DNA from 2 places in the Nostocoides sp. HKS02 genome. Region 1 is predicted to be linked to the other one. Evidence: predicted binding sites of a transcription regulator. Region 1 holds the regulator's gene; the other holds the start of a gene.
What was found. Region 1 encodes Rex, which represses fermentation and respiration genes when NADH is low (regulators of the CRP and FNR family bind a similar motif). Its sites were predicted from a motif close to CTTGTGAANNNNTTCACAAG; they were not measured.
Positions count from the first base shown of each region.

Region 1 (14,110 bases):
CCGGTGATGAACAGCCCCAGCCAGCGCAGGTCGCGGCGGGTGGACCAGATGCAGTACGCGAGGGAGGTGAACATCGACCCCATCACGGCGAACTCGAACATGTTGCCCAGCGGCCACCGGTCGACGGCCAGGCCACGCAGCACGATCGACAGCAGCAGCAGCAGGCCACCCAGCCACGTGGTGGTCGAGGCGATGCCGGCGGCCTTGCGGGCCCGCAACGGGACCTCCTGCTCGGTATGCCGCGCCGCCGGCATACCGGGTGCCTCGCCTGCGCCGTCGGTGGGCGCCCCCGCACCCACGAGCTCGCGGTCACGCTCCACCGCCGGCGTCTCGGCGCGGGCAGCGACGCGGTCGCGAGCCGGCAGCAGGCCCGCGAGGTAGAACGCGTGGCACAGCATGGCGAGCGTGAAGACGGCCATCGCCGAGTAGAGGCTGAGGTTGGCGTACCCGGCGAGGGTCTCGTTGGTCATGGTCTGCGGTCCAATCTGGTGGCCGATCGTGCCTGCACGGCGGCGAGGACCTCCTCGACCACCTCGTGAAGTCCTTCGTCGTCGCCCTTGGCGAGGCCGCCGACGGACACCACGGTACGGCCCCGGTCGGCGGCAGGGGAAACCCGGACGAACACCCGGCGCCGCTTGATGACCAGCGTGCCGATGAGGCCGGCCAAGGCTGCCAGGGCCGCGCCGAGGGTGATGAACTTGCCGGGGTCGTGGCGCACCGAGAGCCCGGCGAAGCGGTCGACCCGGTCGAACGTGATCGAGCCGCGTCCGCCCGGCAGCACGAAGGTCTTGCCCGGCTGGAGCCAGATCCGCAGGGGCTGCCCGTTGGTGGCCTTGACCTGGGTCAGCTTCGAGGTGTCGAGCGTGTAGACCGACTGCGGACGCCCGCCGGGGAAGAGGTCGCCCTCGAAGAGGGTCAGCGCCAGGGCCGGGTTCTTGTCGTCCGGGAAGGCGGACGACGGCCCGAGGTTCTTGTCGATGATCGCCGTGGGCAGGAACAGGCCCGAGAAGCCCAGCTGCTGGGGTTGTGCGCCCGGCACCTTGATGGCGCCGACGGACTTGTAGTTGTTGTCCTGGGCGAGGAACGGCACCGGCCCGCTGAAGACCGGGGTGCCCTTGGCGTCGCGGACCGTGACGACCGGTGCGTAGCCGTTGCCGAGGAGGAAGACGCCGGCGCCGTCCATCTCGAGGGGGTCGTTGACCTTGATGATGGTCGTGGTCGGGGTGGCACCCGGGGTCGCGGTCGCGGTGACGTGGGCAGTGAAGTCGCGTGGCTGCCCGAACTGGCCACGCCCGGTGACGGTCTCCTCGAAGGTCGCGTCGAGGGCGTTCACCGTGATGGTGAACGGCGAGAGGTTCTCAGAGTTCACCCACGGCCCCGGCGCGAAGGTGTCGTAGCGCGACAGGGTGTTGGCGAAGGTCTCTCCGACCGGGACGATGACGTCGCCCTTCCAGCCGAACAGGTGCCCGATGGCGACGCCGACGATGACGCCGATGAGCGACAGGTGGAAGAGGAGGTTGCCGGTCTCCTTGAGGTACCCGCTCTCGGCGCTGACCGACCCACCATCATGGGCGTGCACTCGGAAACGCTTGCGCCGCAGCACCTCTCGCGCAGCGTCGAGCACGGCGTCGGGCTCGGCATCGACCTCAGCCTGGGCGTGCACACCGAGGCGTTCGAGGCGTTGCGGGGCGCGCGGTGGCGTCGAGCGGAGCGCCCGCCAGTGCACCCGGCTGCGTGGCAGGACACAGCCGACGAGCGAGATGAACAGCAGGAGGTAGATCGCGGCGAACCACGGCGAGGCGTAGACCTCGAAGAACCCGAACTTGTCGAGCCACGGCCCGAGCGTGGTGTGCTGGGCGATGTAGTCGGCGGTGCGCGCGGGGTCGATGCTCCGCTGGGGCCAGATCGACCCGGGCAGGGCGCCGATCGCCAGCAGCAGCAGCAGGAACAGCGCCGTGCGCATGCTCGTGAGCTGACGCCACATCCAGCGCAGCCAGCCGATCGTGTCGAGCGGTGGCTGCGTCGTCGGGTCGGGCGCCGACGCGGTCTTCGTGACAGTCACTCAGACCACCGTCACGAATCCGTCGACCAGCGCGGTCTGGAGCCAGTGGGTCCAGCTCTCCCACACTCCGGTGACGAGCATGAGCCCGATCGCCAGGAGCAGCGCCCCGCCGAACAGCTGGATGCCGCGTTGCCGCTTGCGCAGGAACGTCGAGACCGCACCGAACTTCTCGTATGCCGCGGCGATGACCAGGAACGGCACGCCCAGCCCGAGGGAGTACGCGACCGCCAGGATGATGCCGCGGGTGACGGCCGACTGGCTCGAGCTGGTCGTCGCGAGGATGGTGACAGCGCCCAGGGTCGGGCCCGTGCACGGGGCCCAACCCAGGCCGAACAAGGCTCCCAGGAGCGGCGCGCCCGCCAGACCCGACGCCGGGCGGCGGTGCAGCTTGAGCTCCCGCTGGGACCCGGCGCCGACGAAGACCAGACCCATGAGGATCACGAGCACCCCGCCGAGCCGCATGAGCACGTCGCGGTGGACCACCAGCGCTGCACCGATACCGGCGAGGAACGCGGTCGTCAGGATGAACACCACGCTGAACCCGATGACGAACAGCAGCGCCCCGACCACCATCCGGTGCCGCTTGCGTTGCTCGAGCGACTCGTCGGACAGCCCGGTCACGTAGCCGAGGAAGCCGGGGACGAGGGGCAGCACGCACGGCGAGGCGAACGACACCATCCCGGCGAGCATGGCGACGGCGAGCGCGACGGGAAGCGCGCCAGAGTTCACCGTGTCGGTGACGTCAGCAGTCATCGGGGATCGGGCCTAGCCCTTCGTCAGGACGTCGTCGACGAGCCCGGTCAGGGTCGATGCGGTGACCTGGCCGTTGACCCGCGCCGCGATGCGGCCGGTGGTGTCGAGGACCAGGGTCGTCGGAGGCGAGGAGACCTTGCCCTGCAGGTCGAGGATGAGCAGCCCGGACTCGTCGTTGAGGGAGGGGTAGGTGAGGCCGTGCCGGGCCGCCGTGGCCACGCCAGACGCGGGGTTGTCGCGGGTGTTGATGCCCATGAACACCACCGGCTTGCCCGAGGTGGAGAACGACGTCCACGTCTTCTCCAGCTCCGGCGCCTCGGCCTGGCAGGGCCCGCACCACGAGGCCCAGACGTTGAGGACGACGACCTTGCCGGCGGCATCCTTCACCGACCACGGCTGGTTGGTCAGCGTCGTTCCCTTGAGGTCGACCGGCTTGCCACGCTTGTCGGCAGCGATGGCCTCGACCGCTCCGTCGCCGGAGATGTACCCCTTGCGGCTGCCGTCCTTGGCCTGCGCGGCGATGCTGTTCGGGTCCTGCGAGCACGCCCCGAGGGCGGACACCGCGAACACGAGGAGCGGGGCAGCGAGCAGCGCGAGCGCACGCGGCATACGAGACGCGCTCACCTGGTGCCTCCGACGGACTGCGCGAGGAGGCCGGCGGCGGGCTCGGAGTAGGTCACCGAGGTGAGGTCGTCGCCGAGGTAGGTGAGGGTCGTGAGGGACGCGAGTCGGCACTCCCGTTTGCGCGGGTCGTGCCACAACCGCTTGCCCATGAGCGCGTTGCGGACGGTCCAGATCGGCAGCTGGTGCGAGACGATGACGGCCTCGTGGCCGCGCGCCGCCGCCCGCACGTCGTCGATGGCCGCGGCCATCCGCTGGGCGATCTCGGCGTACGGCTCGCCCCAGGACGGCCGCAGCGGGTTGGTGAGCTTGGACCAGTGCCGCGGATGGACGAACGCCCTGGGCGTCATGCCGGCGACGCGGACCCCCTCGAAGACGTTCGCGGCCTCGATGACCCGGTCGTCGGTGGTGATCGGTATGCCGTGGGCCTCGGCGACCGGGGTGGCCGTCTCCTGGGCGCGCTGCAGCGAGGACGCGACGACCTGGGTCACGTCGTGGTCGGCCAGGTGGTTGGCGACGACCCGCGCCATCTCGTGGCCGAGGTCGGACAGGTGGAACCCGACGAGCTGGCCGTAGAGCACGCCTTCGGGGTTGTGCACTTCACCATGGCGCAACAGGTGCACGACGGTGCGGGTGGGCGTCTTCACCTGTCGATTGTCGCAAACGCCGCGGCGGCCGCCGACGCCGCCGCCGGGAGGGCGGCCACGATGCGCTCGACCGCAACACTGTCGTGGGCGGCGCTGACGAACCAGGACTCGAAGGCGCTGGGCGGCAGGTAGACGCCCTGGCTCAGCATCGAGTGGAAGAACGCGGCGAAGGCGGGGACGTACTGCGCGCGAGCGTCGTCGTAGTCGTGCACAGGGTCCTCTCGGAAGAAGACGCTGAACATGCTCCCCGCGCGCTGGATGACATGGGGGACGCCCGCGGCGGTGAGGTGCTCGGTCAGCGATGCGGTGAGGGTGTCGGCCACCGAGCCGAGTCGGGCGTAGACCTCGGGGGTGCACTGGGTCAGCGTCGCGAGGCCGGCGGCAGTGGCGACCGGGTTCCCCGAGAGGGTGCCTGCCTGGTAGACCGGGCCGAGCGGCGCGAGCAGGGCCATCACGTCGGCGCGACCGCCGAAGGCCGCGGCCGGGAACCCGCCACCCATCACCTTGCCGAAGGTGAACAGGTCAGGCTCGCCGGCGGCATACGGCCCCTCGAGGCCGAACCACCCGCTGGCCGAGCAGCGGAAGCCGGTCATCACCTCGTCGGAGATGAGCAGGGCCCCGTGGGCGGCCGTGATCCGGCGCAAGCCCTCGGTGAACCCGGGCGCCGGTGGGACGACGCCCATGTTGCCCGGCGAGGCCTCGGTGATCACGGCAGCGATGTCATGACCCCGCTCGGCAAAGGCCGCCTCGACCGCTGCGAGGTCGTTGTAGGGCAGCACGATCGTCTCGGCGGCCATCTCCTTGGGGACGCCGGCCGAGTCGGGCAGGGCGAACGTCGCCACGCCCGAGCCCGCCTGCGCGAGGAGCGAGTCGACGTGGCCGTGGTAGCAGCCGGCGAACTTCACGATGAGCGAGCGACCGGTGTAGCCGCGCGCCAGCCGGATCGCGCTCATGGTCGCCTCGGTGCCGCTGGAGACCAGCCGGACCTGCTCCACGGGGTCGACCCGCCGCACGATCTCCTCGGCGAGCGCGACCTCGTTCTCGCTCGGCGTGCCGAACGAGAAGCCCTTGGCAGCGGCCCCCGCCACCGCCGCGCGGACGGCTGGGTGGCCGTGGCCGAGGATCATCGGGCCCCACGAGCACACCAGATCGACGTACTCGCGGTCGTCCGCGTCGCGCAGGTACGGGCCGTCGGCGCTGACCATGAACCGCGGAGTGCCGCCGACTGCCCGGAAGGCCCGGACGGGCGAGTTCACCCCGCCCGGAGTCACCGCCAGGGCGCGCTCGAGCAGCGCCTCGGAGGCGGGGGCGGCATAGGGGTAGGCCGAGTGGTCAGCGGTCATGCCTGCCATCCTCCCAGCCGCGCCTGTGCGCACACTGCACGGGGCGGTCGCCGGGTCAGGATGAGGACGCGGCCTCGTGCGCCTCGGCTTCCTCGACGACGGCGGGGTGGTCACCGCCGCCCGGGGCCAGGGCGGAGCGGATGGCGTCCATCGCGTCGCCCAGGCAGGCGAACAGCTCGGGGGTCACGTTGCCGATGACCGTCCGGCGGACGCTCTCGACGTGGATCCGGGCCATGTCCTGCACGGCCCCCCAACCAGCGTTCGTCAGGACCAGCTCGACCCCCCGCTTGTCCTCCAGGCAGGCCTCGCGGACCACCCAGCCGCGCCGCTCGAGACGGCTTGCCGTGTGGGTCAACCGGCTGCGCGACTGCACGACGAGGTCGGCCAGGCTCGACATCCGCAGCCTGCGCCCCGGCGACTCCGAGAGCATCGAGATGATCTCGTACTCCGTCAGCTGCACCCCGTGGGACTGCAGGTCGCGGTCGAGAGCCTCCTCGATGAGCCGGCTCCCCCGCAGGTAGGCCCGCCAGGCCCGCTGTTCGTCGTCGCTGAGCCACTGCGGCTCGGCTGAGGAGGTGCTCATGGGGGTGAAGTATGGCACCCCTCACGATTAGTTGAAATATAAATGATGCCTGCTATGTTGAAGGGGACGAAGCGATCGGGAGAGTCCCGGCGCAGCAACCCCTAGGAGACACCATGGCACGCATCACCGACCTCCCCGCTGGCACCTGGACCGTCGACCCCGCGCACAGCGAGCTCGGCTTCGTCGCACGCCACCTGATGGTGACCAAGGTCCGCGGCCAGTTCAAGGAGTTCGAGGGCACGGTCAAGGTGGGCGAGTCCATCGCCGACTCGCAGGTCAGCGCCGTTGCCCAGCTTGGCTCCGTCGACACCGGCTCGGCCGACCGCGACGCGCACCTGAAGTCCGCGGACTTCTTCGACGTCGAGAACAACCCGACCATGAGCTTCACCTCCACCGAGGTCACCGAGGACTCCCTCAAGGGCGACCTCACCATCAAGGGCGTCACCAAGCCGGTCGAGTTCGAGCTCGACTTCGGCGGCGTCGCGACCGACCCGTGGGGCAACCAGAAGGCCGGCTTCGAGGCCTCGACCGAGATCAACCGCAAGGACTGGGGTCTGGAGTGGAACGTCGCCCTCGAGGGTGGCGGCGTGCTCGTCTCCGAGAAGATCAAGATCAACCTCGACATCCAGCTCCTGAAGACTGCCTGAGTCTGAGCAGGACGTGAGCATGGGGGCCGGTTCCGACAAGAACCGGCCCCTTTCGCGCGCCCCCACCCCGACTTATTGCCCCGAATCCACCGTTTTCGGGGTCGAAACCACCCCTCGGGGTCGACTCAGGGCAATAAGTCGAGGACGTCGAGGGCGTAGTAGGTGAGGATGATCTGCGCGCCGGCGCGCCGGATGTTGAGCAGCGACTCGAGGATCGCCCGGTCGCGCTCGATCCACCCGTTGGCCGAGGCCGCCTCGATCATCGAGTACTCGCCCGAGATCTGGTAGGCCGCGACCGGCACGGGCGACATGGCAGCCGCGGCGGCGACGATGTCGAGGTGCGGCATAGCGGGTTTGACCAAGACGATGTCGGCACCCTCGGCGATGTCGAGCTCCAGCTCGCGCAGCGCTTCGGTGGCGTTGGCCGGGTCCTGCTGGTACGTCGCGCGGTCGCCCTCCAGCGAGGACTGGACCGCCTCGCGGAACGGGCCGTACAACCCCGAGGTGTACTTCGCGGCATACGCGAGGATGAGGGTGTCGGTGAAGCCCTGCGCGTCGAGCGCGGCGCGCACGTAGGCCACCTGGCCGTCCATCATCCCTGACAGCCCCAGGACCTGGGCACCGGCACGAGCCTGGGCGAGGCCCATCGCGGCATACCGCTCGAGGGTGGCGGCGTTGTCGACCCGCCCGGCGTCGTCGAGCACCCCACAGTGGCCGTGGTCGGTGAACTCGTCGAGGCAGAGGTCGGCCATGACGACGAGCCGGTCGCCGACCGCATCGGCCACCGCACGCAGGGCAACGTTGAGGATACCGTCGGGGTCGTCGGCGCCGGAGCCCACGGCGTCCTTGGCCGATGGCACCCCGAACAGCATGATCCCGCCGATGCCCGCGTCGGCCGCAGCGACTGCCTCGGTCACCAGGGTCTCGACGGTGTGCTGGACCACGCCCGGCATGGCCGTGATCGGCACGGGCGACGTGATGCCCTCGCGGACGAACACCGGCAGCACCAGTTCGGCGCGGTGCAGCCGGGTCTCGGCGACGAGCCGGCGGATCGCTGGCGACTGCCGGAGCCGACGAGGCCGGATGACCGGCCCCGTCGGCCTACGCGCGTCGGTCACTACTTGGCCCGGCGCCGCGAGGACGTCTTCTTGGCGCTCGGCCGCACCACGGTATCACCGGCTTCGGCGGCCGCAGTCGCCAGGCCCAGCCCGAAGTCGGCGAGCGCGTCGACCAGGGCGTCGGAGGAGGCCTCGGGCGCGAGCACGTCGACCCGCAGCCCGTGCTCCTCGGCGGTCTTGGCGGTAGCCGGACCGATGCAGGCGATCACCGTCGACGGGTGCGGCTTGCCGGCGATCCCGACGAGGTTGCGCACCGTCGAGGACGAGGTGAACACGGCCGCGTCGAACTGGCCGCCCTTGATGGCCTCGCGGATGTGCGCGGCGGGCGGCGCCGCGCGCACGGTGCGGTATGCCGTGACGTCGTCGACCTCCCAGCCCATCTCCTGCAGGCCCGCGACCAGGGTGTCGGTGGCGATGTCGGCGCGCGGCAGGAAGACCCGGTTGATGGGGTCGAGCACCTCGTCGAACGGCGGCCAGTCGGCCAGCAGCCCGTTCGCGGAGTTCTCACCCGACGGCACGAGGTCGGGCACGATGCCCCACTCGCGCAGCGCCTCGGCCGTGACCCCGCCGACAGCGGCGATCTTGAGCCCGGCGAAGGCCCGTGCGTCGAGCCCGAACTCCTCGAACTTCTCACGGACGGCCTTGACGGCGTTGACCGAGGTGAAACCGATCCACTCGTAGCGTCCGGTCACCAGACCCTTGACGGCGCGCTCCATCTGCTGGGGCGTGCGCGGCGGCTCGACGGAGATCGTGGGGACGACCTCGGCAGTCGCGCCATAGGACTCCAGCCGGGCGATCGTCGTGCCCGACTGCTCCTTGGTGCGGGGCACCAGGACGTTCCATCCGAACAGCGGCTTGGTCTCGAACCACGAGAGGTTCTCGCGCAGCGCGACGGTCGACCCCACCACGGCCAGGGCCGGGAACTCGACGCTCTTCATGACCTTGGCGACCTGGCCGAGCGTGGAGACCCGCGTGGACTGCCCGATGGTCGTGCCCTTCTCGGTCAGCGCCACCGGGGTGTCGGCGGTGCGGCCAGCCGCGAGCAGCTTGCCGAGCGCGACCGCGAGGTCCTCAGGGGGTCCGAGCAGCACCACGGTCACCGACTCGGCGACCGAGGCCGACCAGTCGACTGCGCGGTCGTTCGCGGAGATCACGTGGACCGCGGGCGAGCTGCTCGACGTCAGCGGGATGCCGGCGTATGCCGGGACTGCGGAGACCGCGCTCACCCCCGGGACGACGTCGAAGCCGATCGCGGCCTTGTGGCAGGCCAGCGCCTCCTCGGCGAGCCCGTTGAAGGTGCCCGGGTCGCCGTCCATGAGGCGCACCACGAGTCCGCCGCGAGCAGCCTTGGCAGCCTTGACGACGAGCTTGGCCCGCATCGCGTGGGTCAGCGGCTGACCGTGGTCGCCGTGCCCGGCGTCGACGATCTCGACGTCGGGGCGGCAGTACCTGGCCACGACGCCCTCACGGGCGACCTGGTCGATCACGACGACGTCCGCGGCGGCGAGGAACTCGACCGCCCGCACGGTCATCAGGCCGGCATCGCCGGGGCCGGCGCCGACGAAGGCGACGCGGCCGGGCTGGCGGCCGGGCTTGGGGGTGGTGGTGGCAGTGGTGGTGGTCGAGCGCGAGGGGCTCACAGTGCACGCTCCGTGCTGTTGGGTGCTGGGCTGCGGTCGGGGGCGGCGAGCGGATGGTCTCCGGTCGCCCCGGCTGGGTCTGGGCGCCAGCGCGCGTGGTCGGCCTCGGGCGACGACGAGGGTCGCGACGAGGACGACGACGAGGGTCGCGACGAGGACGAGGACGAGGACGAGGCGGACGATGAGACCGACGACGAGGGGGCGACCAGGGAGTCGGCACCGTCCTCGAGCAGCAGGGCCGCCAGGCGCTGGCCGATGGCCTCGGCCTGACCCACGGGGCCGACGAGGGAGCGACGCAGGTCGAACGACCCGTCGACTGCGCCGACAAAGGCGCGGAGCGACAGCTCGAGGCCGTCGTCGCCCTCGACGACCTCGGCGAGGGCCCCCACGGGCGCCGAGCACCCGGCCTCGAGGGCGGCCAGCAGTGCGCGCTCGGCCGTCACCGCCGCGCGGGTGTCGGGGTCGTCGAGCGCCCGCAGGAGCTCAATGGTGACCTGGTCGTCGGAGCGGCACTCGACCGCCAGCGCTCCCTGCCCGGGGGCAGGCAACATCTGCAGCGGGTCGAGGACCTCGGCGGCGTCGTCGAGGCGCCCGAGGCGGGCAAGCCCGGCGCGGGCGAGGACCACGGCATCGACGGCGCCCTCGCGGGCCAAGCCGATCCGGGTGTCGACGTTGCCCCGGATGTCCTTGAACTCCAGCCCGAGGCCGAGCGCGGCGAGCTGGGCCACCCGGCGCGGTGATCCGGTGCCGACGACGGCGCCGTCACCGAGCTCACCAAGACCCGCACCAGACGTGCTGACCAGCACGTCGCGGGGGTCCTCGCGGACCGGCAGGGCAGCGATGACCAGACCCGGCTCAGGCGCGGTCGGCAGGTCCTTGAGCGAGTGCACCGCGAGGTCGACCTCACCGGCGAGCAGGGCCTGGCGGAGTGCGGTGGCGAACACGCCGGTCCCGCCCAGCGAGCTGAGCGGCGCGCTGGAGGTGTCGCCCTCGGTGACGATCTCGACGAGCTCCACCTCGTGACCCCGGGCCCGCAACAGGTCGGCCACCCAGTCGGACTGGGTCGTGGCCAGCGTGCTGCGGCGGGTGCCGAGTCGCAGGACGGCGCTCACGCCAGACCACCTCGCTCGGGGGGCACCAGGGCGGTGACGGCTTCGCCGGGGCGCAGGTCGAACAGCTGGCGCAGGGCCTGGGCGTAGTCGTCGCCCTGCCCCCCGACCGCCAGCTCCTTGACCCGCACGGTGGGGGTGTGGAGCAGCTTCTCGACGATGCGGTGCACCGCGAGCTGGACCTCGGCGCGCGTCTGCTCGTCGAGGTCCGGCAGGCGCTGGTCGAGGCGGGTGAGCTCAGCGGCGACCACGTCTGCCGCGTGGGACCGCAGCGCGGCCACTGTCGGCGCGACGGACTCGGCCGCACGGGCCGTGAGGTATGCCGCGACCTCACCGATGACGAGGTCGGCGACCTCCTGCACCTGCGGCGGCGTGGTGCCACCGGAGAGCTGGTCGCCGAGTGCGGCGAGCCCTGCGACGCTGACGCCACTCAGGGAGTCGACCTCGGGGGCCACGTCGTGGGGCAGCGCGAGGTCGATGTAGACCTGCGGGCGGCCGCCACGCGCCACCTGAGCGTCGCCGGCCCCGGCCAGGTCGACCACGACCCCCGTCGAACCGGTGCAGGAGATGACGACATCGGCGCCGGCGAGCGCCGCCGGCAGCTCGCCCAGGGGGCGGGCCGCCCCGCCGACGCGCTCGGCGAGCCGGGTGGCCTTGGCCAGCGTGCGGTTGACCACGGTGATGCTGCGGGCGCCGACCCGCGTGACCGTCGTGGCGGCGAGCGAGCTCATGGCACCGGCACCGACGACGAGCACGTCGAGCCTGCTCAACGACCCGAGCTCGCGTTCGGCGCGGGCCAGTCCCGCCTCGACCAGCGAGACGCTCACGGCGTCGATACCGGTCTCGGTGTGGGCGCGCTTGCCCACCCGGAGGGCTTGCTGGAACAGGCTGTTGAGGGCCGGGCCGACCTGACCGGCGCGCTGGCCCTCGCGCAGCGCGGTGCGCATCTGCCCGAGGATCTGGGCCTCACCGACCGCCATGGAGTCGAGCCCGCAGGCGACCGTGAAGGCGTGGGCGATGGCGCGGTCCTCGTAGTGGACGTAGAGGTGCTCACGCAGCTCGTCGGGTGCGACACCAGTCACCTCGGTCAGGGCCTCGGCGATGTCGGTGACCGCGCCGTGGAAGGTGAGGGACTCGGCATACACCTCGGTGCGGTTGCAGGTGGAGACCACGATGGCCTCGGAGAGGTTCTCGCGCCGGGTCAGGCTCGCGGCGAGCGCGGCGCGGCCGGCCGGGTCGAGCGACATCGACTCGAGCAGGGGCAGGGGGGCGGTGTGGTGGGACAGCCCCAGAATCACCAGGCTCATCGGGCCACCGCCGTCGCGATCGACGCGAGGTCTCCCTCGGCCAAGGCCCTGCGCTGCTCGTGGAACGCGAGGATCTGCAGCTCGGTGGACAGGTCGACCTTGCGCACGTCGACGTCGTCCGGCACCACGAGCACACAGGGTGCGAAGTTGAGGATCGAGCGGACGCCCGCCGCCACGAGCTGGTCGCACACCGACTGGGCGGACGCGGCGGGAGTCGCGATGACCCCGATGGCCAGCCCCTGCTCGGCCACCAGGCCGGCCAGGGCGTCCATCGGCAGCACCGGCAGCCCAGCGATCAGCTGGCTGTGCAGGCCGGGGTCCTGGTCGAGCAGCGCGACGACCCGAAATCCTCGCGTCGCGAACCCGCTGTAGGCCGCCAGCGCATGGCCGAGGTTTCCCATGCCGATGATGGCCACGGGCCAGTCCTGGGTCAGCCCGAGCTCGCGGGAGATCTGGTAGGCGAGGTGGTCGACCTCGTAGCCCACCCCCCGCACGCCGTAGGAACCCAGGTGGGAGAGATCCTTGCGGAGCTTGGCGCTGCGCACACCGGCAGCGGCGGCCAGCTCCTCCGACGAGACCGACGCGATGCCCCGCTCGGCGAAACCCGTCAGGGCCCGGAGGTACTCGGGGAGCCGGGCGACCGTGGCGTCGGGGACGCCCCGACGGGTGCTCGGATCGGCAGACACGGTCTCTTGGGCTCCTTCTGTTCCAGGGCAGCCCGCACCTGGCTGGAGCGGACGGGAGCCCCGTCAGATTACGCTTTTGTGAACCGATGCACAAAGTCACAAGCGACCGCTGGGCCACGGGCGTGACCCACGTCACGGTGCAGGCTGGCTCAGCCCCCCAGGGCGGCTCGCAGCCGGGCCTCGTCGACCCGCCAGTAGTCGTGCTGGCGACCGTCGACCAGGGTCACCGGGATCTGCTCCCAGTACTGCTCCGCGAGCGCGGGCTCGTCCGCGATGGAGTGCTCCACCCAGCCCACCCCGAGGTCTGCGGTGACGCGCTCGATGACCGCTCGCGCGTCGTCGCAGAGGTGGCAGCCGGGCTTGGCGATCAGCGTCACCCGAGGCAGGGAAACAGGCACCACCTCACTGTATGCCGGGCACCCGGGGCGCGGCATACCCCTGCCGGCAGGTGCGGTGTGGCGCAGGTCTCCTGACAAAGGGGAGAAATTCGGGGAAACTGTCACGGTCAGGAGGTCACCATCCGGATACCCGCAACCGTCAGCACCGCGAGCCCTCTCGCGGTCCTGCGTCCTGCCCTGGTGACCTCAGCAGGCACAACGACGGGCTCCTCGCGGGGTTACGGACTCGCAGCGGCCACCACCGACTTCCTGGCCACGCTGCGCGTACTGCTCCAGCCTCGCCGGCGAGGCTGAGCAGTACGCGGAGACCATGCCCGGGGGCGACCGCGACGGCAGCACCGCCGCGCGAGCGGGCTTCGGCCCCGGTGAGGCCCCCCAGGACTTCGAGCGGATCTCGGCGCTGGTCGAACTGGCCCAGCGCGGCGACTCCGAGGCGTTCGGCATGCTCTACGAGCGCTACGTCGACGTCGTCTACCGCTACATCTACGTCCGGGTCGGCAGCCAGCAGCTCGCCGAGGACCTCACCTCGGAGACGTTCCTGCGGGCGCTGCGCCGGATGGACTCCTTCTCGTGGCAGGGCCGCGACATCGCGGCGTGGTTCGTGACGATCGCCCGCAACCTCATCACCGACAACGCCAAGTCGGCGCGGTTCCGCATGGAGGTCACGACCGCCGACATGCTCGACGCCGACCAGCGGATCGACGCACCCGACACCGAGGTCCTCGACCGGCTGCGCAACGAACGCCTGTTCGCCGCCGTGAAGGGCCTCAAGCCGGAGCAGGCCGAGTGCGTGGTCCTGCGGTTCCTGCAGGGGCTCAGCCTCTCCGAGACCGCCAAGGTGCTCGGCAAGTCCGAGGGCGCGGTCAAACAGCTCCAGCTCCGCGCCGTCCGCGCCCTGCACCGGGAGCTGGCCGATGTCGAGCTCTGACCACTTCGCATTTCGCTACGGATCGGCGCGTAACTTCCGTCCGGACCGCTCGTTCTCACCGCATAAGGCCGTTCACGCGGTGCCGCAACAACTGAGCAGGGAGGTGTCACCATGCCCGTGCTGAACCGCAGGGCAGACGCCTTCCAGCGCGCCCTCGAGGGCCAGCCCACCAGCGACACCCAGCTGTCCAGCCTGCTCACGACCGCAGACCAGCTGCGCACGGCCCGCCCCGGTCCCAGCCCGGACCCCGCGTTCGTCGCGGCGCTGC
Region 1 covers NZ_CP046121.1:2,294,513-2,308,622, forward strand. The annotation lists gene ccsB (c-type cytochrome biogenesis protein CcsB) at 1-470, opposite strand, end outside; gene GKE56_RS11010 (cytochrome c biogenesis protein ResB) at 467-2,062, opposite strand; gene GKE56_RS11015 (cytochrome c biogenesis CcdA family protein) at 2,063-2,815, opposite strand; gene GKE56_RS11020 (TlpA disulfide reductase family protein) at 2,828-3,439, opposite strand; gene GKE56_RS11025 (histidine phosphatase family protein) at 3,436-4,083, opposite strand; gene hemL (glutamate-1-semialdehyde 2,1-aminomutase) at 4,080-5,426, opposite strand; gene GKE56_RS11035 (MarR family winged helix-turn-helix transcriptional regulator) at 5,482-6,009, opposite strand; gene GKE56_RS11040 (YceI family protein) at 6,123-6,656, shown strand; gene hemB (porphobilinogen synthase) at 6,782-7,774, opposite strand; gene GKE56_RS11050 (uroporphyrinogen-III synthase) at 7,774-9,414, opposite strand; gene hemC (hydroxymethylbilane synthase) at 9,411-10,526, opposite strand; gene GKE56_RS11060 (glutamyl-tRNA reductase) at 10,523-11,830, opposite strand; gene GKE56_RS11065 (redox-sensing transcriptional repressor Rex) at 11,827-12,516, opposite strand; gene GKE56_RS11070 (glutaredoxin family protein) at 12,666-12,914, opposite strand; gene GKE56_RS11075 (sigma-70 family RNA polymerase sigma factor) at 13,225-13,842, shown strand; gene GKE56_RS11080 (DUF5667 domain-containing protein) at 13,954-14,110, shown strand, end outside.

Region 2 (14,110 bases), 870 kb from region 1:
GGACGCGGCGAAGGTCGAGCAGGAGGACCTCCCCGAGCAAGTCGTCGAGAAGATCGTGGAGAAGACCGACATCCAGCCGGAACCGGCGGGCTGACCGCTCACGCCGCCTGACCGTTCAGGCGGGACGGCCTCGCCCCGCCCGTTCAGCGCGGGCAGCGGCCACCTTGGCGTCCCGTTCGCGTTGCAGCCTGGCGAGCGGGTCGTCTCCCTCGCCGAGCTGCGCCGGTCCGTACATCTGCATGATCATCCGCTTGAGCCGGTACATGAGCCGGTAACCCAGCGACAGCCCTTCGCGATCAGCCTTGCCCACGGCATACTCCAATTAGTTAGTGGACTAATGTTTCGTCTACTAAAGATAGTCCCGATCACCGTAGAATCGAAATCGTGCCGAAGACTCCGACCGCGACGCCCGACCTGCTCAAGCTCGACCGCCAGGTCTGCTTCGCCCTTGCCGTCGCCTCCCGCAACGTCATCGGCCTCTACCGCCCGCTGCTCGAGCCGATGGGCCTGACCCATCCGCAGTACCTCGTGATGCTCGCCCTGTGGGAGGAGGCCCCGCTCACGGTGTCCGAGCTCTCGCGCCGACTCAGCCTCGAGCCGGCCACGCTCTCACCGCTGCTCAAGCGTCTCGAGGCCAGCGGCATGGTCACCCGCGACCGCAACCCGCACGACGACCGGGCGCTCGCCGTGTCACTGACCACCAAAGGGGTCCGGGCGCGGGCCCAGGCCGAGCGCATCCCGCCCGCCATCATGGCGCGGCTCGACCTCGGCCTCGGCGAGCTCGAGGAGCTGCGGGACACCCTGACCCGCCTCATCGACGCCACCCGCTGACAGGCCGAGCCGTTGCCGGGGTGTCGGCTGCCCGCAAGACTGTCGGCCATGAGCCAGTGGTTTCGCGAGTCCGTGGTCTACCAGATCTACCCCCGCAGCTTCCAGGACACCAACGGCGACGGCATCGGCGACCTCCCGGGAATCATCAGCCGCCTCGACTACCTCGAGCAGCTCGGCATCGATGTCCTGTGGCTGTCGCCGATCTACACCAGCCCGCAAGACGACAACGGCTACGACATCAGCGACTACCAGGACATCGACCCCACGTTCGGCACCCTTGCCGACGTGGACGAGCTGATCGAGCAGGCGCACGCCCGCGGCATACGCATCGTCATGGACCTCGTCGTGAACCACACGTCCGACGAGCACCCATGGTTCGTGGAATCCCGCTCCAGCAAAGACAATCCGAAGCGGGACTGGTACTGGTGGCGCCCCGCGCGCGACGGCATGGAGGCCGGCACCCACGGGGCCGAGCCGACGAACTGGGAGTCCCACTTCAGCGGGTCTGCGTGGGAGCTCGACGACGCCACCGGCGAGTACTACCTCCACCTGTTCAGCCGCAAGCAGCCCGACCTCAACTGGGAGAACCCCCAGGTGCGCCAGGCCATCTACGCGATGATGCGGTGGTGGCTCGACCGCGGGATCGACGGCTTCCGCATGGACGTCATCAACATGATCTCCAAGGACACGTCGTTGCCCGACGGGCACCTCACGCACGGCGGCCTCTACGGCGACGGCAACCCGTTCTTCCTGTGCGGCCCCCGGATCCATGAGTTCCTCCAGGAGATGCACGGCGAGGTCTTCGCGGGGCGCACCGAGCAGCTGCTCACCGTCGGCGAGATGCCCGGCGTGACCGTCGACGAGGCGGTGCTGTTCACCGATCCCGAGCGACACGAGCTCGACATGGTCTTCCAGTTCGAGCACGTCGGCCTCGACCATGGCGCCCACAAGTGGGACCGCGTGCCGCTGGACCTGCGCGACCTCAAGGCCAGCATGGCGCGCTGGCAGAACGGTCTCGCCGAACGCGGCTGGAACTCGCTCTACTGGAACAACCACGACCAGCCGCGTGCCGTCTCGCGCTTCGCCACCGACGACCCGAAGTACCGGGTGGCCGCCGCCAAGCTGCTGGGCACCGTGCTGCACCTGCACCGTGGCACGCCCTACGTCTACCAGGGCGAGGAGCTCGGCATGACCAACGTGCCGTTCCCCGACGAGAACGCCTTCCTCGACATCGAGTCGGTCAACTACTACGAAGCGGCGATGGCGGCCGGGCTCGACTCCGACACCGTGCTCGGGGCGCTGCGCGTCGGCAGTCGCGACAACGCCCGCTCCCCCATGCAGTGGGACAGCAGCGCGCACGCCGGCTTCACCGAGGGCTCACCGTGGGCCCCCCTCAACCCCAACTACCCGGACATCAACGCAGCGGCGGCCGTCGCCGACGACGACTCGGTGTTCCACCACTACCGCCGGGTCATCGCGCTGCGCCACACCGAGCCCGCGATCGCGCACGGCGACTTCCACATGCTCGCCCCGGACCACCCCGCCTTGTACGCGTACACCCGCTCGCACGAGGGCACGGACGTGCTCGTCGTCGCCAACTTCTCCGGCGACGAGCTCGACCTGGGCGGGTGCCTCGAGGACCTCTACAGCTGGACCGGCGCCGAGCTCCTGCTCGGCAACCTGGCGACCGCCGAGTCGGCCACGGCTCCGCTGCGCCCCTGGGAGGCCCGCATCCTCAAGCGGTGACCGCAGGTGGCCGGAAGTCTGCCTATGCCGTGGCGTCGCGGAGTGCGGCCAGCACCTTGGCGTCGATGCCGTCCGGGCTCAGTCGCGTCTCGTAGTTCTCCGCCGAAGCCCACGCGGCGAGCGCCTCGGCCACAGCCCCGTCGTCGTACCCCAGCCCGGCGAGGCGAGCGCCCACCTCGGAGGCCAGCACGCCGACCAACGGCTGTACCTGCTCGGGCGCGCCGAACATGAGGTCGTTGAGCCGCAGCAGCCGGGCCAGCTCACGAGGTGCGTCCGGGTGGTCGTCCACGCGCACGTCGGCGAGCACCCCGCACGCGTCGTACCCCGCGCCGGGCTGCACGGCATACAGCGCGGCGCCCTGCCGACCGCGGGAGTCGCCGCCGGCCTCGTCGCCGGCGAGCAGCGCGGCACACAGGCGGTCGCTGAGCGAGGCACCGGCGGACCCCAGCCAGGCCCGCTCCATCGCCTCCACCACCTCTGGCCCGGTGAGGATATTGCCCTGGATAGCGTAGCCGCCGCTGGCTTCGCGCCCGGACACCCCGCCGGCCCACGACAGGCACTGCGGGCCGGTGTAGGTCGCTTGCGAGTCGACGCCGACCACGCCGAGCTGCCGGTGGTCCCGGTCACCGTCGGGGCCCGTGCAGGCCGCGACCGCATCGGCCGCGGACACGCCCTCACCGAGCGCCGTCAGCGCGACGTCGCGATAGGACACCCGCGCCATCGCCTGCGTGGCGACCGCGCCGACCCCCAGGCGCGCGGCGGGCACGACGGCACCCACGAACGGGAACTTGCTGGCGACGGCCACGCCGAACGCCTCGCCGACCTGACCCACGATGGACAACGTCACACGCCGACGCTAGCCGCTCACCAGTCCGTGTCACGACAGGAGTCGCCGGTACTCGGCTCGACCTGCAGCGTGGCGTGCGCGATGGCATGGCGTTCGCGCAGCAGGGTCTGGCCGTCGCTGAGGATCCGCTCGACGTCTGCCCCGGCGACGGACACGAGGTGGACCGTGGCGACGTTCATGCCCGAGGTGAGGGTCCAGACGTGCAGGTCGTGCACGTCTGCCACGCCACCGATCCCCGCGAGATCCGCTGTCACGCGGGCGGGCTCGAGACCCTCAGGCACGTGCTGGCCCAGCACGGCGAGCACCTGTCGGCCCAGCATCACGGCCCGGACCGCGACGAACACCCCGATCGCCACCGCGACCACGGTGTCCCAGACCGGCCTGCCGGTCACGCGGATCAGCAGCGCGGCCACGATGACGCCGACCGATCCTGCGGCATCGGCCACGACCTCGAGGTAGGCGCCACGGACGTTGAGGCTGTCCTGCGCACCACCGCGCAGCAGCACGATCGCGACGACGTTGACCACGAGCCCAAGCGCGCCCACGAGCAGCAGCGGGCGGCCCGGCACCACGACCGGCTCGCCGATGCGGCGCACCGCCTCGACCACGACGTATGCCGATACGCCGACCATGAGGAGCACGGCCAGGGCGCTCGCGAACACCTCGGCGCGGTACGACCCGTAGGTGCGCCGGCCGGTCGTGTCGCGTCGGGAGGCGACCCGCGTCGCGACCAGGGCTGCGCTCAGCCCGACCACGTCGGCGGCCATGTGGCCCGCGTCCGACAGGAGGGCGAGCGAGGACGAGGCGAGGGCGACCACGAGCTCGATGAGGAAGAACGCCCCGACGAGCCCGACGGTCACAGCCAGCCGCCAACGGTGCCGCGCCCCGGCGTGATGATCGTGGCCAGCACCCATCACTCGATCCTAGGCGGTGGGGCTCGGAGGCTTACGGTTGGTCCGTGGCCATCATCGACGCCGTTCTGGGCGACATCACGACCCAGTCGCTCGACGCCATCGTCAACGCGGCCAACTCCTCCCTGCTCGGTGGCGGAGGGGTCGACGGAGCGATCCACGCCGCGGCCGGCCCAGCACTGCTCGAGGAGTGCCGGCGCCTGCGCGAGACGACGCACCGGTCGGGCCTGGGAGTCGGCGACGCGGTCGTCACGGGCGCGGGCAACCTCCCGGCGCGCTGGGTCATCCACACCGTGGGCCCGAACCGGCACATCGGGCAGACCGACCCTGCCCTGCTGGCCTCGTGTTTCAGCCGCAGCCTCGCCGTCGCACGCGAGGTCGGGGCGCAGAGCCTCGCGTTCCCGGCGGTGAGCGCCGGCATCTACGGGTGGGACTCTGCGCAGGTCGCGCGGATCGCCGTCGAGACGGTCCGGACCGAGCTCGACGAGCACGGCGCTCCGGAGCTGGTCCGCTTCGTGCTGTTCAGCCGGGCGGCCCTGGCCGACTTCGAGGCGGCCCTGGCGACCCCAGCTGACGCGGGCTAAGCGCCCTGGCTCATCGCCTCGTGCTCGCCTGCACCCGCCTCGATCAGCTGACCGATGACCTCGGCGGTGTGGGCGCCCTGCAGCGCGACGCGGCGGTTGGCCATGAAGAACGGGACGCCGGTGATGCCGACCTCGGTCGCGGCGGCCTCGTCGGCCCGCACCTGATCGGCGTAGTCGGTGCCGGCCAGGACCGCTGACAGCCGTCGTCCGTCCAGGCCGGCCTCGGCGCCCAGCCGCTGCAGGGTCTCGATGTCGTCGACTGCCTTGCCCTCGGCGAAGTAGGCGGCGTACAGCCGCTCGAGAACCGCCGCCTGCAGGGCGTGGCCACCCTGGGCCAGCCCGAGCGCGATGATCCGGTGCGCGTCGAAGGAGTTGGCCCGCAGCTGGCGATCGACGTCGATCTCGATGCCGTCGGGACGGCCCATCGTGGCCGGGCGCTCGGCGATCTCGCGGGCCCCGTCGAGGTCGGTCTGGTAGCGCTCCGCCAGCCACTGCAGGATCGTCGTGCCGTCACTGTGTGGGGTGCCACGGTCCAGCTCGTAGGCGTGGTACGTCACGGTGACCTCGGCAGGGTGGGCGCTCTCGGCGATGGCCTGTTCGAGACGTCGCTTCCCGATGTAGCACCACGGGCAGACCACGTCCGCCCAGACATCGATCTCGACTGCGGTCATGCCTCCATACAAGCACGAACGCCGGTGGGCGGCGCGGGGCGCCCACCCGCCGGGCCACGGGCGCGCACGCGCCGAGCCACGCGGCATACCCCTGCTGTCGCTCGGCGACACAGACGCGCAGGCCCCCACCCGCCGAGCGGGAGGGGGCCTGCGTGCGTGGCTCCGCGGGGGGCCGTGGGTCAGGGGCGGCCGTAGGTGGCGCTGGACGACCAGATCGGGTGCAGGCCCACCGTCGTACCGGAGTGCGGGCTGTCCCACATCATGCCGTTGCCGGCGTAGATGCCCACGTGGTAGGCGGGCGACCCGAAGAACACGAGGTCACCGGGCTGGGGGTTCGACACCGGGGTCGCGGCCGCCTGCTGCTCGGAAGCCGTCCGGGGCAGCGAGATGCCGACCTGGCGGAAGACGTATGCCGTGTAGCCCGAGCAGTCGAAGCCGGCCGGGGTGGTGCCGCCGTACATGTACGGGACGCCCTGGTACTGGGCGGCGATGCCGAGGATGCCGCCGGTGGCGGGCTTCGCGGCGATCAGCGGCACTCGCGCCATCGACCGGCTGGCCACCGGCGCAGTGCGCGTGACGGGGGCCGGAGCAGGAGCGGGGGCGGGCTTCGGCTTGGCAGTGGCCTGGAAGCCGATGAGGCCGAACGCGCCAGCGGCCTGGGGCGCGGCGGCCTGGGGGGGCCTGCACAGCGGCCGGAGCCGAGAGCGTGGGGACCTTCTCCGTGCCCTGGGAGGCAGTTGCTGCGGACGCCGGCAGGGCGAACGAGGCCACGAGACCGCCAGACGCGGCAATGACGGCAGAGGTCTTGACAGCAGGCTGGGCGGATTTCGCCACGATGCCGCTGATCTCGGAAACGGGGTTGTAACGGCCAGGCGCGCGATGGCGGCCAGCAGTGTGAGAAGCCACGATGATTGAACCTCCAGCGCCTACGAGGTGAGCTGTCGGGTTCGGGTGGAGGTAGTTCACCCGGCCTTCACGTCTGAACACCCGTCCTAGCGGGCTCGCGCGTGAGGGCTTCACCCCGAGGACCTTCCGAGGAAGGCCCAAAAGTGGGTCCCCCGCTCCTGTCAAGCGGTCTTGCTGAGGACTCGGGCGTGGTGACAGGACTAGGCAGTCCACATCGAGCCAATCTCTCCCAGGGGAGGAAAGATCTCCGCGAGACTACACAGAGCGGCCACCAATGTCACATTGCGGTCACGGCGCGTCCAAGAGCCTGCCAAGGTAAACCCACAGAAACGCCACGGAACCCAGACAAAATGGCAGCCGAGAGGGCCGCCACGTCAGACGAGGGCTCCGAAGACGTGCTGAGCCACGTCGTCGGGAAGCGACACCGCGGTCGAGTCGGGAGCGTTCTCGCGGACCGCGACCACCCGGCCGTCTGCGCGGTGCACGCGCACCCGCTCGCCCGGCAGCAGGCGCGCCATCGTCAGCAGGCTGAGCGCCTCGTGGTCGACCTGGACCGGCTCACCGATGCGCCGCACGAGGACCGTCTCGGGGTGGTCGGTGGCGAGCTCGGTGAGCGTGCGCAGGCCGGAGCGGAAGTCCTCGGTGGGCTCATCCTCGCCGAGCTCGTCGAGCCCGGGGATCGGGTTGCCGTAGGGCGAGTCGTGGTGGTCCTTGAGCATCGCGAGGATCTTGCGCTCGACGCGCTCGGACATGACGTGCTCCCACCGGCACGCCTCGTCGTGGACGTACTCCCACTCCAGGCCGATGACATCGACGAGCAGGCGCTCGGCGAGGCGGTGCTTGCGCATCACCCGGGTCGCCAGCAGGCGCCCGTGGACGGACAGCTCGAGGTGCCGGTCGCCGGCGAGGCTGAGCAGACCGTCGCGCTCCATGCGCGCGACCGTCTGCGACACGGTCGGGCCCGAGTGCCCCAGCCGCTCGGCGATGCGCGCGCGAAGCGGTGGAATCCCCCTCTTCCTCGAGCTCGAAGATGGTCTTGAGGTACATCTCCGTGGTGTCGATCAGGTCCGTCACAGCACCAAGCCTCTCACCTGCGGGCGTCAGGCCCTCATCACCGGTCGTTCTGCCTCTTCGCGCGTCGGCTACGTTCGGGTCCATGAGCTTCGTGGTGCCCGCGCGCTTCTGCGGCCCTCCCGAGTCGGGCAACGGCGGCTGGGTGAGCGGACACGCCGCCTCCCTGCTGTCCCCGGGGCCCGGCGAGGCCGTCACCGTGCGGCTGCGGACGCCTCCGCCGCTCGACCGAGAGCTGGCCGTGGATCGGCTCGACGGGTCCCTGCGCGTTCTCGACGGTGACCGCCTGGTCCTCGAGGCGAGCATCGGCGCGGCGCCCGACCCCCGCGGCATACCGGCTCCGGTGTCCTTCGCGGACGCACAGGCGGCCGGCGAGCGGTACGAGGGCCTGGTCGCGCACCCGTTCCCCACGTGCTACTCGTGCGGCACCGCTCGTGAACCCGGCGACGCGTTGCGGCTGCAGCCCGGGCCGGTCGACGGCGGCCTCTACGCATGCGCGTGGGTTCCCGCTCCGGACGTGGGCCCCGAGACCGTGTGGGCCGCCCTGGACTGCCCGGGCGGGTGGGCCTCGGGCATCGCCGGGCGCCCGATGGTCCTCGGCACGATGACCGCCACTGTCCACACGGCACCGGTGCCGGGCGAGCCGTACGTGATCATGGCGTGGCAGCGCGGCTCGCAGGGCCGCAAGCACCTGAGCGGAACCGCCGTGTATGCCGCCGACGGCGACCGGCCGGCCCAGCTCCTCGGCCACGCCGAGGCGACCTGGATCGCGGTGGACCCCGACACCGTCCGACCCCTGGGAGAGAACGCATGAGCAGGCTGGCAGTGGTGACCGGAGCGAGCAGTGGCATCGGCGCGGAGACGGCGCGACAACTCGCCGCGGCCGGCTACGAGGTGGTCTGCGCGGCACGGCGCTCCGACCGCATCGACGCGGTGGCCGCGGAGATCGGCGGGCGAGCCGTCCCCTGCGACGTCACCAGCGCCGACGACGTCGCCCGGCTCGCCAGCGCCGTGGGCGGCCGGCTCGACGTGCTCGTCAACAACGCCGGCGGCGCGCTGGGACTGGCACCCGCCGCCGCGACCGACGTGGCCGACTGGCGCGGGATGTACGAGTCGAACGTCATGGGGACCCTGCAGGTGACGCAGGCGCTGCTGCCGGCCCTGGTGGCCTCGGGCGCGGGCACCATCGTCAACGTCGGCTCGATCGCCGGTCACGTGGCCTACGAGGGCGGCTCGGGCTACGTCGCTGCCAAGCACGCCGTCGCCGCGCTCACCGCGACGTTGCGGCTCGAGCTCGTCGACCAACCCGTCAGGGTCGAGGAGATCGCCCCGGGCATGGTGCGCACCGAGGAGTTCGCGCTGACCAGGTTCGCGGGCGACCAGGAGCGCGCCGACGCGGTCTACGCCGGGGTGTCCGAGCCATTGGTGGCACAGGACATCGCCGAGGCGATCGTGTGGATGGTGCAGCGTCCCGCGCACGTCAACATCGACCTGCTCGTCATCAAGCCGCGCGTCCAGGCGGCTCCCCACAAGGTGCACCGCGAAAGCTGATCGCGATAAGACGTTGCAGGAGCCGACGCCGCCGTTTACCTTCGAGCTACACGGAAGGGAGGTGGTCCAAGAAGTGATTTCTCATTGGACGCGTGAGGTGACTGCGCGCTAGCGCACCTCGACTGCTCGAGGTGACGCCACCGGCGCAATCCCCAGCAGTTCACCGCAGCCCGCGGGTCGTGCAGGTCGTCCCCTGCCCACGCCACGCCGCTCGAGTTCGGCACGGCAGGCCCGCGGGCTGTTCCACGCCCTGGGGAGTCAGGGACGCAACGCCAGCGCCGACGCCGCGAGCGCCTCGATCCGGGCCCAGTCCCCTTGGGCGACAGCATCTTTCGGGGTCAGCCAGGACCCGCCGACGCAGCCGACATTGGGCAGGGCGAGCCAGTCGGCGGCAGTCTCCGGGGTGATTCCGCCGGTCGGGCAGAACCGCAGCTGCGGGCACGGTCCACTCACGGCGGACAGGTACTGCCGTCCGCCGCTGGCCTCGGCCGGGAAGAACTTCATCGCCTCGAGACCGGCCTCGGCCAGGGTGAGCATCTCGGTGAGCGTGCCCGCGCCGGCCAGCAGCGGCAGCCCACTGTCGAGGGCTGCCTGCAGGAGCCGCGGCGGCGACCCCGGCGTGACGATGAACTGCGCGCCGGCATCGACCACCTGCCGGACCTGCTCCGGCGTCACCACCGTGCCGGCCCCGACGACCATGCCCTCCACCTCGGACGCGACCGCCTCGATGGCGCCCAGCCCCGCCGCACTGCGCAGCGTGAGCTCGATGACCGGTATGCCGCCGCGCAGCAGGGCCCGGGCGAGCGGCACCGCCTGCTCGACGGAGTCGACGACGACCACCGGGATGACCGGGGCGAGGGCGAGGATGTCGGCCTCGCTGCGCAGGGCTGGGGTGGCAGTGGTTGCAGTCGTTCCGGTGGTTTGCAGGGTCATCGGACGTCTTCCTCCTGGGGCACGGACTTCAGGTAGTCGGGTTCGGCATCGCCACCACCGTGGACGCCAGAGGCAAAGGCGCGCCCCATGGTGGCGAACACGTGGGCGCCCTCGTCGGCACGGCCGACGGCGGTGCGCATCGAGGCGAACAGCTCGCGACCGGTGCCGACACCGTCCTCGGTGACTCGTTGCGCGGGCACGCGGGCGGCGAACTGGGCCTCGTCGACGAGTACGTCGAGACGGCCGGTCAGCGAGTCCACCCGGACGATGTCGCCGTCGTGGATCTTCGAGATCGGACCGGCGTGGACCGACTCCGGGGTCACGTGGATCGCGGCGGGGATGGCGCCCGAGGCACCGCTCATGCGTCCGTCGGTGACCAGCGCCACGGCATACCCCCGCTTCTGGAGGACGCCGAGGGACGGGGTGAGCGCGTGCAGCTCGGGCATGCCGTTGGCGCTCGGGCCCTGCTCGCGGATCACGACGACCACGTCCCGGTCGAGCTCGCGCCTCGAGAACGCCTGGAGGAACCCCACCTGGTCGGTGAAGACGCGCGCGGGGGCCTCGATGACGCGGTCCTTCTCGCTCACGGCAGACACCTTGATGACCGCGTGGCCCAGCGTGCCGCGCAGCATCCGCAGGCCACCGTCGGCCGCGAACGGCTCGGTTGCCGGGCGCAGGACGGCCGGGTCGCCGGACTCCGCGGCGATGTCGACGAACTCGAGCACGCCGTCGACCAGGGTTGGGCGCTGGGTGTATCGGCGCAGGCCCGGGCCCGCGAGCGTCAGGACGTCCTCGTGCAGCAGGCCGGAGTCGAGCAGGGTCCGGATGAGGAAGGGCGTGCCACCGGCCTGATGGAAGTGGTTCACGTCGGCCGGCCCGTTGGGGTAGATGCGAGCGACCGACGGGACGGCCGCCGACAGGTCGTCGAAGTCCTCCCAGGTGAGGTCGACGCCCGCAGCCGCCGCCATCGCGATCAGGTGCATCGTGTGGTTGGTCGAGCCCCCGGTGGCGAGCAGGGCGACGACCCCGTTGACCACGGACTTCTCGTCGACGACCTGGCCGATGCCGTAGGGCGCCGCAGAGCCCGCGATCTCAGCCACCCGACGGGTGGTGGCCGCGGTCAGGGCCTCGCGCACCGGGTCGTCGGGGTGGACGAACGCGGCGCCCGGCAGGTGCAGCCCCATGACGTCCATGAGCATCTGGTTGGAGTTCGCCGTGCCGTAGAACGTGCACGTGCCCGGCGAATGGTAGGACGCGACCTCGCTCGCGAGGAGGTCGTCGCGACCGACCTCGCCCGCGGCATACGCCTTGCGGGTCTCGGCCTTCTCGGCGTTGGACCGCCCGCTGGCCATGGGTCCTGCCGGCACGAGGGCTGCCGGCAGGTGGCCGAACGACAGCGCACCCGCGACCAGGCCCGGCACGATCTTGTCGCAGACCCCCAGCATCAGGACACCGTCGAACACGTCGTGCGACAGCGCGATCGCCGTCGACATGGCGATGACGTCGCGGCTGAACAGGCTGAGCTCCATGCCAGCGCGACCTTGGGTGATGCCGTCGCACATCGCCGGCACTCCGCCCGCGACCCGCGCGACCGCACCGACCTCACGGGCGGTCTGCTTCATCGCCGCGGGGTAGTGCTCGAACGGTGCGTGCGCCGAGAGCATGTCGTTGTAGGACGTGACGATGCCGAGGCTGATGCCAGTGTCGGCGGCCATCACGACGCGGTCCGACCCGCCACACGCGGCCACCGCGTGGGCGAGGTTGGAGCAGCCGAGGTCGGTGCGCGCGGGGCGCAGGCTGAGTTCGGAGGCGGCTCGGGATAACCGCTCGAGGTATGCCGTGCGGCTCGCTCGGCTGCGCTCGGTGAGGCGTGCAGTGACGTGGGCAACGACAGGGTGGACGGCGGGCGCCATGGGGCTCCTGGATCAAGCGGCGGTCAGGGAGGTGGACCGCGCGAACGGCGACGATGGCGCGCGCGTTGTGATTCCGTTCACAAGTGTGGCGACGTCTCAGCTCTCGGCAACCGCCATCCCGCCATACGGACCGGTAGGGTCCGCGACGCGACGGCAGGGCGGCTCAGCGGCTCAGCGGCTCAGGGCTGGCGGCGGGACAGCGCCCAGGCCGTCGGCTCATCGAGGGACCCCTCGGCAACGCGGGTGAACACCAGCCGGTCATGCAGCCGGTTCCGCCGCCCGCCCCAGAACTCCACCTCGTCGCAGACCACCCGGTACCCGCCCCAGAAGTCGGGCACGGGTACGTCGTCGGGGCGGCCGCGGTCGGGCCACTGCGCGGCATACCGCTCGTAGGCCTCCTCCAGAGCGGCGCGGCCGACGACGGGCTGGGACTGCCGCGACGCCCACGCCGAGATCCGCGACCCCCACGGTCGCGAGCCGAAGTAGCCGCTCACCTCGTCGCGACCGAGCTCCTGGGCCACGCCCCTGAAGCGGATCGCGCGGCACATCGCCGGCCAGGTCAGGCTGGCGGCAAGCCCTCCGGTCGCCGCGATCTCCAGGCCCTTGGTGGACTCGGTGTTGGTCACGAACCCGGGGCCACGCTCGTCGAAGAAGCGCAGGAGCACGGTCCGGACATTCGGTCGGCCCGCGGCATCCACGGTGGCGACCGAGAGCGCGAGCGGCTCGGGCACGTCGGGCTGCGCCTGCGAGCGCTCCACGGCCTCGTCGACCCAGCGCTGGGCCTGCTGCCACGGGGTGGGGGCGACGTGCTCCTCGGAGAGCCCCTCGCCCTTGTAGTCGATGCGTACCGGGTCAGCGCGCCGCACGTCAGCCATGGCACGAGATTAGGGTGAGGTCGAAGCAGACCGTCAGGGAGGCACGATGCCCAGCAAAGGCAAGGCTGTCGGGAGCATCATCAAGTGGGGCGTGAAGTACGGCCCGCACGTGGTGGTGCTGGCCCAGCAGGCCAAGGAACCGGCGATGGCCGCGGCACAGAAGGCGCTCGACCGCCAGCGCGCCAAGCGTCGCGCCGTCGAGCACGCCGCCACCGTGCGAGACGGCATGGTCCTCAAGACCTTCGACCCGCGAGCTGACCACAGCGAGCCGATCTGGGTCGTGTTCTCCGGGGACGAGCCGATCGCCGCCCACCCCGCCACGACGACTCCGCTGACCGAGCTCATCGCGCGCAGCGACCTGAGCACGAGGGTGCGCCCCGCGGAGCTGCCCAGCCCCGCGGAACGGCTGCGTAACCTGCCGCGCCGCCGGTAGGCCGGCGGCTCCGTCGCCGGTAGGCCGGGCGGCTCGCTCGCCGGTCGCGGCCGGGAGACGGTCGTCAGGCCGTCGGGTGCCGGGCGTCGTACCGCACGAAACCGGGCTGCAGCCGAGCCAGGGCGACGATGGCCAGGATGCAGGCGAGACCGCCCAGGACCGCGGTGCGACCCTCACCGATCGCGCTCGCGACGAGCCCACCGGCGAGCTCGCCGAGCCGCGGCCCGCCGGCCACCACGACGATGAACACGCCCTGCAGCCGACCACGCAGGTGGTCCGGCGTGGCGGACTGGAGGATGGTCGTCCGGAACACGGCGCTCACCGAGTCGGACGCACCCGCGACCGCCATCGCGGCGAGACCCGCCCACAGCGCGGCGCCGCGCGTCAGCACTCCCCGGCCGCGAGCATCGCCACCCCGAACCCGGCGATCGCAGCCCCCCATCCCACGATCGACACGAGGATCGCCAACCCCTGACGGCGCACGTGGCCGAGGCGCCCCGAGAAGAACATGGCGCCGATGCCCCCGACGGCAGCGGCCGCGCTGAGCGCACCGACCGTCTTCGCACCCCCGCCGAAGATCACGGCACCCGCCGCCGGGAACAGCACCCGTGGCTGGGCGAGCAGCATCGCGCAGATGTCGGCGACGAAGGTCATCCGCACGTTGGGCCGGGTCGCGAGGAACGCGAAGCCGTCGAGCACCGACCGCAGCCCCGGCCGGGTCGGCGCGGACCCGTCGGTCGCCGGCTCAGGGGGCAGCGGCTGGAGCCGGGCCAGCCCCCACAGCGCAGCCGTGGTGATGACCGCATCGGTGGTGTACGCCGCCCGGAAGCCGCCCCAG
Region 2 covers NZ_CP046121.1:3,165,456-3,179,565, reverse strand. The annotation lists gene GKE56_RS15350 (hypothetical protein) at 1-94, shown strand, start outside; gene GKE56_RS15345 (hypothetical protein) at 116-322, opposite strand; gene GKE56_RS15340 (MarR family winged helix-turn-helix transcriptional regulator) at 385-831, shown strand; gene GKE56_RS15335 (alpha-glucosidase) at 880-2,577, shown strand; gene GKE56_RS15330 (DUF1028 domain-containing protein) at 2,600-3,424, opposite strand; gene GKE56_RS15325 (cation diffusion facilitator family transporter) at 3,442-4,338, opposite strand; gene GKE56_RS15320 (O-acetyl-ADP-ribose deacetylase) at 4,383-4,919, shown strand; gene GKE56_RS15315 (DsbA family oxidoreductase) at 4,916-5,590, opposite strand; gene GKE56_RS15310 (C40 family peptidase) at 5,770-6,150, opposite strand; cyclic di-AMP (ydaO/yuaA leader) riboswitch at 6,499-6,695, opposite strand; partial or broken gene GKE56_RS15305 (metal-dependent transcriptional regulator) at 6,871-7,570, opposite strand; gene GKE56_RS15300 (hypothetical protein) at 7,653-8,381, shown strand; gene GKE56_RS15295 (SDR family NAD(P)-dependent oxidoreductase) at 8,378-9,118, shown strand; gene eda (bifunctional 4-hydroxy-2-oxoglutarate aldolase/2-dehydro-3-deoxy-phosphogluconate aldolase) at 9,377-10,051, opposite strand; gene edd (phosphogluconate dehydratase) at 10,048-11,964, opposite strand; gene pdxH (pyridoxamine 5'-phosphate oxidase) at 12,144-12,839, opposite strand; gene GKE56_RS15275 (hypothetical protein) at 12,886-13,272, shown strand; partial or broken gene GKE56_RS15270 (MFS transporter) at 13,337-14,110, opposite strand, start outside.
Region 2: edd (phosphogluconate dehydratase) is a predicted target of Rex. The motif match lies at 12,029-12,048, and genes of this name have one in related genera.